DNA from 3 places in the Kitasatospora sp. NPDC056731 genome. Region 1 is predicted to be linked to each of the others. Evidence: riboswitches for the same ligand, from Rfam matches in the RefSeq annotation. Region 1 holds a riboswitch; each other region holds the start of a gene.
What was found. Region 1 has a riboswitch for cyclic di-AMP ahead of AB0R04_RS32770 (transglycosylase family protein). Riboswitches for the same ligand answer to the same signal wherever they lie in the genome.
Positions count from the first base shown of each region.

Region 2: it holds a riboswitch for cyclic di-AMP, as region 1 does, so the genes downstream of both, AB0R04_RS15900 (transglycosylase family protein) here and AB0R04_RS32770 (transglycosylase family protein) in region 1, are expected to answer to the same signal.
Region 3: it holds a riboswitch for cyclic di-AMP, as region 1 does, so the genes downstream of both, AB0R04_RS30490 (M23 family metallopeptidase) here and AB0R04_RS32770 (transglycosylase family protein) in region 1, are expected to answer to the same signal.

Region 1 covers NZ_JBFBNR010000048.1:38,823-43,043, reverse strand. The annotation lists gene AB0R04_RS32780 (DUF397 domain-containing protein) at 159-422, opposite strand; gene AB0R04_RS32775 (hypothetical protein) at 982-1,959, shown strand; cyclic di-AMP (ydaO/yuaA leader) riboswitch at 2,391-2,551, shown strand; gene AB0R04_RS32770 (transglycosylase family protein) at 2,538-3,923, shown strand; gene AB0R04_RS32765 (hypothetical protein) at 4,134-4,221, shown strand, end outside.
Region 2 covers NZ_JBFBNR010000013.1:7,058-11,278, reverse strand. The annotation lists gene AB0R04_RS15905 (cytochrome P450) at 235-1,542, shown strand; cyclic di-AMP (ydaO/yuaA leader) riboswitch at 1,753-1,920, shown strand; gene AB0R04_RS15900 (transglycosylase family protein) at 1,926-2,843, shown strand; gene eno (phosphopyruvate hydratase) at 3,127-4,221, shown strand, end outside.
Region 3 covers NZ_JBFBNR010000040.1:21,542-25,762, forward strand. The annotation lists gene AB0R04_RS30485 (hypothetical protein) at 17-1,009, shown strand; gene AB0R04_RS30490 (M23 family metallopeptidase) at 1,071-1,904, opposite strand; cyclic di-AMP (ydaO/yuaA leader) riboswitch at 1,917-2,075, opposite strand; gene AB0R04_RS30495 (alpha/beta hydrolase) at 2,419-3,246, shown strand; gene AB0R04_RS30500 (TetR-like C-terminal domain-containing protein) at 3,344-3,913, shown strand; gene AB0R04_RS30505 (PP2C family protein-serine/threonine phosphatase) at 4,135-4,221, shown strand, end outside.

The sequences.
Region 1 (4,221 bases):
CCGCCGCGCCTGCGCGCGGTCGGCCGCGAGAACGCCCGTCGAGAGAGCGCCCGTCGCGAGAGCACCCGTCGCGTGGCCTCGGACCGGCCCCGGACAAGACAAAGGCCGTCGCGGTGTCAGCACCCACGACGGCCCCCCGATGGCAGGACGGCGGCCGGTCAGACCGCCAGGTGGTCGAACTCCCCGTCCTTGGCCCCCAGCAGCAGGGCGGCGATCTCGGCCCGGGTGTAGATGAGCGCCGGCCCTTCCGGGAAGCGCGAGTTGCGCATCGCCACATCGCCCCCCGGCAGGGCCGCGAACTCGACGCAGTTCCCCTGGGAGTTGCTGTGCAGGCTCTTCTGCCAGAGAACCCCCTTGAGGTCGGCGGCCGCCATCCCGTTGTAGGTGTCGTACGAGCCGTGCGTGTCCTGCGAGTCGTGCATAGAAATCTCCCGAAGAGCTCCGGAGTGGTCGTCCAGCGCGGCGCCCCCGGCACCCGCCGAACGAACGGACCGGCCCCGTACCGGCCCGGCACAACGCCTCACTTGACGCGATGATAGCTGCTGTGCACGTGCATCAGCACGGGACATTGCAGGTGCACGAGGCCTTTCACCGGCAGTTCCGAACTCTTCACGGGCCCTTCTCCTGACGGTACGTAAACGGACATAGCCGAGTGAATCGCCAGATTCTCGATAACCGGCCGTGAGCGATTCCCCGCTGAATGTTGATCTTCAGGCGCCCGGAGTCGCGCTGCCGTGACGCTCCGTCAGGCGACCTCCTGGCTGTGAGACATCTCACGCGCCACACAGGCAACTCGACGCCCCGTCGGACACGTCAGGGCTACGAGCGGTGATCGCTCGAAGGCTGGGTGAGATATGTCCGGATTGCGGGCAAACCGCCCGGACGGACACGGCGGGAACGCGGCACACCCGCCATGACCACGTGAAACTCGAACGGCAGCCGAATGCAGGCCTGACGGGCCGATGTCCTACGATCTCCGGCATGAGCACCGCAGCCATCCCGGGCGCGCCACTGCCCGTCCGCACTCCAGGCTCCCGTGCGCGGGGGCGCCACCGCCGCCCCGAGCGCCCCGAGATCCCGGCCGGCTCCCCGGCCCTGGTGCTCGCCGTGCCCGCGACCGCCGGGCCCGAGTCCCGCTCGGTCGTCGAGGAGCTGCTGTCGATCGTCCGCAGCGAGCAGAGCGGCATCCAGACCGCCGTCGGCTACCTCCCGGGCGAAGCCGCCCAGGGGGTCGACAGTGACGACCGCACCGTCGCCGAACTGCTGGCCATGGCCGCCGAGGCGGGCCTGCCCGCGCCGGTCCTGGTGCCGCTGGTACCCGGCCCGCACGGATTCCTGACCGAACTTCACGCCCTCGCCGCGGAATACGGAGCCCCCGTCACCGACGTGCTCGGCCCGCACCCGCTGCTCGCCGAGGCCGTGCACGTGCGCCTGTCCGAGGCCGGCCTGGCACGCGCCGACCGGGCCCGGCTGTTCGCCATCGCGACCGCCGCGGACGGCGTCGTGCTGACCACCGTCGGCGGCGAGGAGGCCGCCGCCGCGGCCGGCATCACCGGCGTCCTGCTGGCGGCCCGGCTGGCCGTCCCGGTCGTGCCCGCCGCGCTCGACGTGCCGGGCTCGGTCGCCGCAGCCGTCAACCACCTCAAGGAGACCGGTTCCCAGCGCCCGGCGCTGGCCCCGCTGGTGATCGGGCCGGAGGCCGACTCCGAGCTGCTCGCCACGGCCGCCGAGGAGACCGGCTGCCCGTCCGCGGCGCCGCTGGGCGCCTACCCGACGGTCGGCCAGCTGATCGCCGCCACCTACCTGGCCGCGCTGCCGACACCCTCCCCCGAGGCCCTGGCGCAGGCCGAGGCCGAGGCGGCGGAGGCCGCCGAGGGCGCGCACGCCGACCACTCCGGCCGGGGCGGTCACGCCGCCCACGCCGCTCGCACCGCCACCGAGGAGTCGGCCGGCCAGTAGCGGTCACCGCACGCGTGAAGGGCCCGGAACGGCTACGTTCCGGGCCCTTCCTGCCTGTCCCGTAAGGGAGTTAAGGGGCGAATAGGTGTGATGTCCGTTCTATCCGCATTTGTTCACCGTCGCTCGATCCATCCCCCGACGGCCGCAGCGTGGACGCACCTCCTTCTCGGCGGGCAGGCCCCCGGGCGACCCGACCCGCCGTCACCCGCACCCTGAAGCACAGACAGTTGTGCACGCCCTTCTCGACGTTGCCGGAAATCGGCCATTTCCGATCATGGCGAGCAAGGGGAACGACCGTTCTCGCCAAACCGTGATGCGCGTCACAGGTGTTTGCAGTTTGAACTTAAGTCTGCTTAACGTGCTCCCCGTTCGTGGCCACACGAACCCAGTTCATCCGCGACGCCGAGTCCTGCCGTCGGATGTCCTGGCAGCGCGAAAACGCACCACGGCAGGAGCGGGGGACCCACAGGTAAGTCGCCCCGGACCGTTCCCCGGAACGATCCAGGGCTAGGGGTGAAGCCGCGCCCACAGCGCGGCCGGGCAACTCCAGCCCGAATCCGACAGCTCACCTCGCAGGCGTGGGAGAGGACTACGTCTTCATGCTGCCCACCAACGGCACCCGTCTGTCCAGTCGTACCCGACGCGTGATCGCCGCCATCGGCGTCGCGGGCGTCGGCCTCACCATCCCCTGCCTCACCTCCGGCACCGCCTCCGCCGCCTCCGTCGCCACCTGGGACAAGGTCGCCCAGTGCGAGAGCACCGGCAACTGGAGCATCAACACCGGCAACGGTTTCTACGGCGGACTGCAGTTCACCTCCAGCACCTGGGCCGCCTTCGGCGGCACCGCGTACGCCCCCCAGGCCAACCAGGCCACCAAGGCGCAGCAGATCGCCGTCGCCGAGAAGGTCCTCGCCTCGCAGGGCCCCGGCGCTTGGCCGGTGTGCTCGGTCCAGGCCGGCCTGACCAAGGGCGGCGCCGCGGCCACCGTCGACACCTCGGCCGGCTCGACCACCGGCTCGGCTGCCAGCTCGACCGCCACCAAGCCCGCCGCGAAGCCGGCCACCCCGGCCGCCAAGCCCGCGCAGAGCCAGGCCCCGGCCACCCCGGCCGCGAAGCCCGCCAAGCCGGCGGCACCGGCCCAGGACCAGGCACAGGCCCCCGCCGACTCCGCCAACGGCACCTCGGCGCAGAAGGGCCAGAGCCAGGCCCAGAACAGCGCCCAGCCCCAGGGCGACGACTACACCGTCGCCTCCGGCGACTGGCTGTCCTCGATCGCCGACAAGCACAACCTCCAGGGCGGCTGGCAGCGGCTGTACGAGCTCAACCGCGGCACCCTGACCGAGGGTCCGGACACCATCTACCCGGGCCAGCGCCTCTCGTTCAAGGACGGCGGCCAGGCCCAGCAGTCGGCTCAGACCGACCAGTCCGGCTCGGACTTCACCTGGTTCGACCGTTCGCAGAAGTCCGGCCAGACCTCCAACGGCGCCGCCGTGAACGCCAAGCCGACCGCCCAGCCGCAGGCCCCGGCCCCGGCCCCGGCCACCAAGCCGGCTTCCAAGCCGGCCGCCCAGGCGCAGACCCCCGCTCAGGCGCCGGCCGCCACCGGCAGCATGGCCGCCGCGGTCTCCTTCGCCCAGTCGAAGGTCGGCCAGGCGTACGTCTACGGCGGTACCGGCAACGGCGGTTGGGACTGCTCCGGCCTGACCCAGGCCGCGCTGCGCGCCGCGGGCGTCTCCGTCCCGCGCGTCGCCGCCGACCAGGCCGCCGCCAGCACCCGCGTCTCGCTGGACAGCCTGCAGGCGGGCGACCTGCTGTTCTGGTCCAACAACGGCCAGAACTCCGGCGTCTACCACGTCGCGATCTACATCGGCGGCGGCCAGTACGTCGAGGCCGCCAACCCGAGCTCGGGCGTGCGCCTGCAGACCGTCGCCAACTGGGCGCCGGACTTCGCCGGCCGGGTCTGAGCACGACCCGCGGGTGACAGCTGACAACTGACGGCTGACAGATAACAGATTTCAGATAACAGATTTCATCATCTGTTATCTGTCAGCCGCCGCCCGCCCCGGCGGTCGCCCGGCGCCGCAGGAAGGCCGCCGGGCAGGACCGCCCGAGGCCATGGTCAAAGCCCGCCCCCAGCGGGCATGCTGCTGCTCCGCACCCGAGGAGGAGTCACCATGGCCCAGGTCACCGTCACACTCGACGCCAACCTCGCGATCGACGCGATGATGCTCTCCGGCACCAAGAACCCGCAGGACGCCGTCG
Region 2 (4,221 bases), on a different contig from region 1:
GATTTCTGCGGAGGATCGTAGGCAGGTCCTGACCCTCCGCAACAGGGATTACCCCTCAGGTGACCAGGGTCACGCCCGCCGCCCGGCCAAGAGCTGTCCAAGAGCTGTCCACGGACCGTCCACAAGGCGTCCACGGAGCGTTGGCGGGCCGTCCGCCGGGTGTTGACGATCCGGCCCCGCCGGTCGCGGCCGCCGGAGACGGTGCGGCCCCGACCCACCGGATACGGTCGACGCATGCCAGCGCAGCCCGACCCCGCCGCCCCGCAGCTCTTCACCTGGGAGTTCGCCACCGATCCGTACCCTGCCTACGCCTGGTTGCGCGAGCACGCCCCGGTGCACCGCACGACGCTGCCGAGCGGGGTGGAGGCCTGGCTGGTGACCCGCTACGCGGACGCGCGGCAGGCGCTGGCGGACGGCAGGCTGTCGAAGAACCCGGCGCACCACAGCGAGCAGGCGCACCGCACCGGGCGGGTGGGAATTCCGGGGGAGCGCCAGGCGGACTTGATGACACATCTGCTGAACATCGACCCGCCGGACCACACCCGGCTGCGCCGGCTGGTGTCGAAGGCGTTCACGCCGCGCCGGGTGGCGGAGTTCGAGCCGCGGGTGCAGCAGCTCACGGACCGGCTGATCGACGGCTTCGCGCAGCGCGGTTCGGCGGACCTGATCCACGAGTTCGCGTTCCCGCTCCCCATCTACGCGATCTGCGACCTGCTGGGCGTGCCGGCCGAGGACCAGGACGACTTCCGGGACTGGGCCGGGATGATGCTGCGACACACGAAGCCGGGCCACGGCGGCAGCCAACGCGGCGGCGTGGGGCGGGCGGTGAAGCGGATGCGGGCGTACCTGCTGGAGCTGATCCACCGCAAGCGGGCGGATCCGGGCGAGGACCTGATCTCGGGCCTGATCCGGGCGAGCGACCACGGCGAGCACCTGAACGAGAACGAGGCCGCCGCGATGGCGTTCATCCTCCTGTTCGCGGGGTTCGAGACGACCGTCAACCTGATCGGCAACGGCACGTACGCGCTGCTGCGCAACCCGGAGCAGCGCAGGCTGCTGCAGGAGTCGGTGGTGCGCGGCGAGACGGCGCTGCTGGACACCGGGATCGAGGAACTCCTGCGCTACGACGGGCCGGTGGAGATGGCGACGTGGCGCTTCGCGACGCGGCCGCTGTCGATCGGCGGGGTGGACATCCCGGTGGGCGATCCGGTGCTGGTGGTGCTGGCCGCGGCGGATCGCGATCCGGCCAGGTTCGCGGACGAGAACACCCTGGACCTGGCCCGCACGGATAATCCGCACCTGGGTTTCGGCCACGGGATCCACTACTGCATCGGCGCCCCGCTGGCTCGCCTGGAGGGGCGGAGCGCACTGACCACGCTGCTTTCCCGGCTGCCGGACCTGCGGCTCGCGGAAAACCCGGAGAACCTGCGCTGGCGGGGCGGCCTGATCATGCGTGGCCTGCGGGAACTCCCGGTCGAATTCACTCCGGAGGCCCGTTCTCCGCACGCGCCGGTCACGCCGACCGACGCTCCGACACGCTGACGGCACGTCTCCGGCGGGTCGTGGAGCCAGGTCTGAACCCGCATTAATCCGGACATACCGCCGCCGGTGGTAGGCGATTGACCACGCGCCGTAATTTGTGTGTGATATCGGTGATATGAGCTTGTTATTGGTCTGATGATCTGTCTACTCTCCCTGGAGTTCGCAGCTGCGGACCTCGTGCGCGGAACGCCGAATCCTGCCCGCCGCGTCACGGGAAACCGACCAGACCCTGGGCAGGGGCGGGGGAACCAGGTTTGTTGCCGTTCCCCAACGGCTTGGGGTGAAGCCGCCCGAGCGGAATCGTTTCCGCTTTCGGCGGCCGGGCCACCTCCCGGTCCGAACCCGACAGCTCACCTCGCAGGCGTGCGGAGAGGGACCTCGTCATGCTGTTCGTTGGAACTGGCCGCCACCGTCGTCGCACCCAGACCGAGAAGGCCATCGCCGTCGCCGGTGTGGCCGGCGTCGGACTCGCGATGCCGCTCCTCACCGCCACCGGCGCCTCCGCCGCCCCGGCCTCCACCTGGGACGCCGTCGCCCAGTGCGAGAGCGGCGGCAACTGGAGCATCAACACCGGCAACGGCTTCTCCGGCGGCCTGCAGTTCACGTCCAGCACCTGGAAGGCGTACGGCGGTACCTCCTACGCCCCGCAGGCCAACCAGGCCAGCAAGGCGCAGCAGATCTCGGTCGCCGAGAAGGTGCTGGCCTCGCAGGGTCCGGGCGCCTGGCCCGTCTGCTCCCAGAAGGCCGGTCTGAGCAAGGGCGGCGCCCCGGCCTCCGTGGACACCTCCACGGACGCCAAGCCCGCCAAGCAGTCCGCCGCCAAGCCGACCCAGCAGGCGCAGACCCCGAAGCCCGCCCAGCAGCCGGTCCAGCAGGCCGCCCCGAAGCCGGCCGCCCAGCAGCCCGTCCAGCAGGCCCCGCAGCAGACGCAGCCGCAGACCCAGGGCTTCTCCGGCAAGGCCGGCTGGGACGCCGATGCGAAGGTGTACTGGTACCAGAACAACGGCGCCTGGTACTGGACCAGCCACCAGAGCGTCTACCAGCAGTACGCGGGCCAGCCCGCCGCCCAGCCGCAGTACGCGCCCCGCGCCGCGCAGCCCGCACAGTCCGCCCCGGCCGCGCAGCCCGCCGCCGCGCAGGGCGGTCACGACTACGCCGTCCGGGCCGGCGACACGCTGTCGACGATCGCCGCCGCCCAGGGCGTATCCGGCGGCTGGCAGTCGGTGTACGACGGCAACCGCGGCACCGTCGGCGGCAACCCCAACCTGATCATGCCCGGCCAGGTGCTGCACCTCGGCTGAGCGGCCCGGGCCCTGAGCGGCCCGGGCCCTGAGCGGCCCGGGCCCTGCGGGCGAAGGGGGGCGGGCGCCGTCCCCCTTCGCCCGCATTCCCCCGTATTCGCCCGCTTCGATCGGGCAAGCAGGTGAACTACTGGTGGGTAGCCGGGCCACACGCTGAGACGGGACCGAGGCCAGCGCGGCCCCGGGGGCCGGGGCGGTTAGGCTCTGGTCGTAACGACTCCGCAATCGTCCCGCCGGCAGCACCCAACGTCAGCCGGACCCTGCTTCCGCAAGGAGATGCCTCGTGCCGTCCATCGATGTCGTCGTAGCCCGTGAGATTCTCGACTCGCGTGGCAACCCCACGGTCGAGGTCGAGGTCGGCCTCGACGACGGCAGCACCGGTCGTGCCGCTGTCCCGTCGGGTGCCTCCACCGGCGCCTTCGAGGCGCTGGAGCTGCGCGACGGTGACAAGAACCGCTACTTCGGCAAGGGCGTGGAGAAGGCCGTCCTGGCCGTCATCGAGCAGATCGGCCCGGAGCTGGTCGGCTACGACGCCACCGAGCAGCGCCTGATCGACCAGGCCATGCTCGACCTGGACGCCACCCCGGACAAGTCCTCGCTCGGCGCCAACGCGATCCTGGGCGTCTCGCTGGCCGTGGCGCACGCCGCCTCCGAGGCCAGCGACCTGCCGCTGTTCCGCTACCTGGGCGGCCCGAACGCGCACGTGCTGCCCGTTCCGATGATGAACATCCTCAACGGCGGTTCGCACGCGGACTCCAACGTCGACATCCAGGAGTTCATGATCGCCCCGATCGGCGCGGAGTCCTTCTCCGAGGCCGTCCGCTGGGGCGTCGAGGTCTACCACACCCTCAAGGGCGTGCTGAAGGAGCGCGGCCTGTCCACCGGCCTCGGCGACGAGGGCGGCTTCGCGCCGAACCTGGACAGCAACCGCGAGGCCCTGGACCTCATCACCGAGGCCATCCAGAAGGCCGGCTACGTGCCCGGCCGCGACATCGCGCTCGCCCTGGACGTCGCCGCGTCCGAGTTCTACGAGGACGGCGCCTACCAGTTCGAGGGCAAGGCCATCTCCGCCGCCGAGCTCATCGAGTACTACGCCGAGCTGGTCGACTCCTACCCGCTGGTCTCCATCGAGGACCCGCTGGACGAGTCGGACTGGGACGGCTGGAAGGCCATGACCGTCAAGCTGGGCGACAAGGTCCAGCTGGTCGGCGACGACCTGTTCGTCACCAACCCGGCCCGCCTGGCCAGGGGCATCGAGACCGGCACCGCCAACGCGCTGCTGGTGAAGGTGAACCAGATCGGCTCGCTGACCGAGACCCTGGACGCCGTCGAGCTGGCCCAGCGCAACGGCTACCGCTGCATGATGTCGCACCGCTCC
Region 3 (4,221 bases), on a different contig from region 1:
GGTTACCGTTCGAGCTATGAACGACGAAGACCTGCGGCTCGCCCCGCGCACCAGGGCCGCCGACCTGCTCGCCTGGGCGGCGGAAGAGGACCGCACCCCGGTGGCCGAAGCGCCGCTGCGCGCGGTACTGGCCCTGCTGGAGCTGGGCGAGGGCAGGATGCACGACGGCTGGCCCGAACTGACCTCGAACGCGGTGGAGCACCTGCTGTACGAGCGGCTCTACCTGTACGTCCAACCCGAACCGGAGGCGGACCCGCTGGCATACGGCAACGCCGTCCGGCTGCTGACCGACCACCAGCGGGCCGCCAAGCGGCTCAACGCCAAGCGCCAGGAGCGGCTGCACGCCGAGGCCGAGTGGCAGGGCGAGGTCGCGGCCGGGCTGCTGCGCCGCGCCGACCTGGTGACCTGGCCCCGGCTGTACGCGCTGCTGCTGCACGCGTACGGGGCGGACGTCGCGGATCCGGAGGCGGTGCGGGAGTGGCTGGCCGGCTTCCGGGAGCTGGCGCAGGAGGAGCGGCTGGCCAGGTTCGCCGCACTGGCGCAGACCGGCTGGCTGGACGAGGTGGACGAGCAGGGCTGGAGCCCGACCCGGGTGATCTCGGTCGGCATGGCCACCGACGGCGCGCGCCGGCTGCTGGAGCAGGGCCTGATGCGGCGCAGCTACCGCAACCTGACCGAGCTGACCGCGCTGGGGCGGCCGATGCCGGACGAACTGGCCGGGGACTTCGGGGCGTTCGAGGAGGCGGCGGTGGAGGCCGCGCTCGACCTGTACGGGGAGTGGACGGTGCCCGGGCTGCCGCGACTGCTGGTGGAGGAGTTCCCGGACCTCGCGCCGGAGCCGGGGCAGGAGGAGATCGACGCGTACCTGGCGGGGCTGGCGCAGGAGGAGTTCGACGCCCGCCTGGAGGAGCTGGCGGGGCCGGCGCAGGAAGAGTCCGACGCGCACCCGGCGGGGCCGGCCGACCCGGCGGACCAGGAAGACCCGGCGGCGGACCCGACGCAGGAGTGACGCGGCGAAGCCCCGGCCGCCGGTGCCTTTCGGTTCCGGCGGCCGGGGCTTCGCGGGTGCGTCAGGGGTTGAGGCCGCGCTGCTGGAACCAGGTCTCCGGGTCGACGGGGGCGCCGCCACCGGGGCGGACCTCCACGTGCAGGTGCGCCCCGGTGACGTTGCCGGTGGCGCCGACCTTGCCGATCTGCTGGCCGGAGCCGACCTTGCCGGAGCCCTTGATGATCGAGGAGAGGTGGCAGTACCAGATCTCGGTGCCGTCGGGCAGGGTCTCGACGATCCGGTAGCCGTACGAGCCGGACCAGCCGGCCGAGGTGATGGTGCCCTGGCCGACCGCGTAGACGGGGGTGCCGGTGTCGGCGGCGAAGTCCAGGCCGGTGTGCAGGTGGGCCCAGTAGCGGGCGCTCTGGCCGTAGTGGGCGGTGAGGTGGTAGTCGCGCACCGGCAGGGTGAGGGCGGCGGCCTTGGCCCGCTCGGCCTCCTCGGCGGCTCGCTTGGCCTCGGCCTCCTTGGCGGCGGCCTTGGCCTCCGCCTCCTTCGCGGCCTGGACGCGGGCGTCCTCCTCGGCGGCGGTGCGCTGGCTGTCGGCCTGCAGCTGGATGCGGGCGGCGAGCGCGAGGCCGGGGTCGGCGGAGAGGGCGACCGGGGTCTCGTCCGGGGTCTCGATGGCGGGGGCGGCGGCCGGGGTGGCGGAGGCGAAGCCGGTGGCGCCCAGGGTGGCGGCGACGGCGGTGACGCCGAGCAGCGGGGAGGTCCCACGGACCTGACGCGGCATCCGGTGCCGGTTGGTCTCGGCGTCGGGGCCCGCGTACTCGGGGCCGTCCGGGCCGGGGTGGTCGAGGAGCCGGGTACCTGCTGCGAGGCCGGCCGGGTGTGCCGGGGTGTGCGTCGACGCCACGGAGGCGCGCTCCTTTCCTTCCTTCGCGCCTACCGGGTTAGCTGACGGGTTCGGAGCAGGAAGGTCTCCTACGGCTGGGCCGGAGCCCTGCCGATTCACCCCAAGGAACGTGGTTCCCCGGCTCCCTGACCTGCCCGGAGGCCGGTCGGCGGGATTAGGCGACGGCGCACGGTGCCGTCTGGGTACGGCGTTGAGGACCGCGCTGCGTTATCAAACGTTAATCCTAGGAGGCCCTGATTCCAAGCCGTTCGCCCGGGACGACCGGAGACGGACGGGGCACTCTGGGATGCGAAGGGCGTTTTGTCCCCCTTGAGCCCCTTGGGCACGCTTGAGCACCATTGACGCCACCTCACGTGATCGGACGTCAACGGACGGCCCTTCATTCAGGCGCTCCCCGCCGACCTCCCCCGCCCCACAGGGCGCGAAGGCTTGACGGCTAAGGCTATTAGCCTTAGCTTTATGGCTATCGGCAGCACCGTCGAAGCCCCGCACCGGCAGCCCCCGGAGGCCCACCATGAACGCCACCAGCGCCCCCACCACCCAGTACCTCGACGTCACCGGCGGCCGCCTCGCCTACGACGACACCCGGCAGGGCGACGGCACCCCCGTCGTGCTGCTCCCCGGAATGCTCGACACCCGCGCCGCCTACCGGCACCTCCACCCGCTGCTGGCCGCCGCCGGCCGCCGGGTCATCACCATGGACCTGCGCGGCTTCGGCGAATCCTCGATCATCTGGGACGACTACTCCCCCGCCGCCATCGCCACCGACGTCCTCGCCCTGCTCGACCACCTCGACATCGAGCGCGCCGTCCTGGTCGGCAACTCCTACACCGGCGCGACGGTCGTCAAGGCCGCCGGCGACGCCCCGGAGCGGGTCGCCGGCATCGCCCTGATCGACGCCTTCGTCGAGAACACCCCGCCCGGCGCCCTCATGCGCGGCGCCCTCCGCGTCATGGGCGCCCTGACCGTCCACTCGCCCGCCTTCTGGGGCCTCTACCACCGCAAGCTGGCCTACCCGGGCGCCAAGCCCGCCGACTTCGACACGTACGTGGCCGGACTCGTCGCCGCCATGCGCACCCCCGGCCGCAAGACCGCCACCCGCGGACACGTCGGCGGGGACTCCGCGCCCGTCGGCTGGACCGCGGCCGTCCGCTGCCCCTCGCTCGTCATCATGGGCAGCAAGGACCCCGACTTCCCCAAGCCGGAGGCCGTCGCCGACCGGCAGGCCGCCGCGCTCGACGCGCGGAAGGTCATGATCGACGGATCCGGGCACTACCCGATGGCCGACAACCCGCAGGCCACCGCCGGCGCCCTGCTGCCCTTCCTCGCCGAACTCGCCTGAGCCCCGCCCACCCCGTCCGCCCACGTCAGCCCCGCCCCCACGCGCCGCCCCGCCCCGCCCCGCCACGTACGCCTTCCACCGACGGAGAGCCCACACCATGCCCCGAGTAGGACTCACCCCCGAGCAGGTCGTCGACCACGCCCTCGCCCTCATCGACGAGCAGGGCGCCGACGCCCTCACCCTGGCCGCCGTCGCCGCCCGGGCCGGGGTCGCCACCCCGTCGCTGTACAAGCACGTCAGCGGCGGCCTCGCCGAACTGCGGCGGCTCATCGCCGTCCGGGTCACCGAGGAACTCGCCGACCGGCTCGCCGAGGCCGCCGTCGGCCGCAGCGGGGACGACGCCGTCGCCACCGTCCTGCGCGCCTACCACGCGTACGCCACCGAGCACCCGCACCGCTACAACGCCCTCCCCCAGGCCCCGCAGCCGGACGACGACCTCACCCGCGCGGCCGGCCGGCTCGTCGGGGTGATCATCGCCGTCCTGCGGGAGTACGGCCTCGACGGCGCGGAGGCGATCCACGCCGCCCGCACCGTCCGCTCCGTCGCCCACGGCTTCGCCTCCCTCTCCATCGGCGGCGGCTTCCAGCTCGCCGAAGACCTGGCCACCACCCAGAGCCGCCTCATCACCCTCCTCACCACCGGCCTCCGCAGCTGGCCCACCCCCTGAGACGCCGGCTACCGCACCGACCGCGGCACGACCCGCCCGGCCTCCCGCAACGGCGGAACCACCACCACACCGGGTGAGGCATGCACGAGAAGTCGGGCCCGCCGACTTCCGGTGCGGCGGGCAGGCAGCGGGCCTGGGGGTGGTGGGGGTGGACGGGTTAGTGTGGCCGGGCTGACTGGTGGTCATGACAGGGGACCGCCGACCCCTTGGCGGAGGTCCACGTGCCCGCACCGATAGCGAGGGCGCGGCGGTGGTACCTGCGGCTGCTGGACGGGAACGCCCGGGCCGCGCGGTACGCGCTGGGGGTG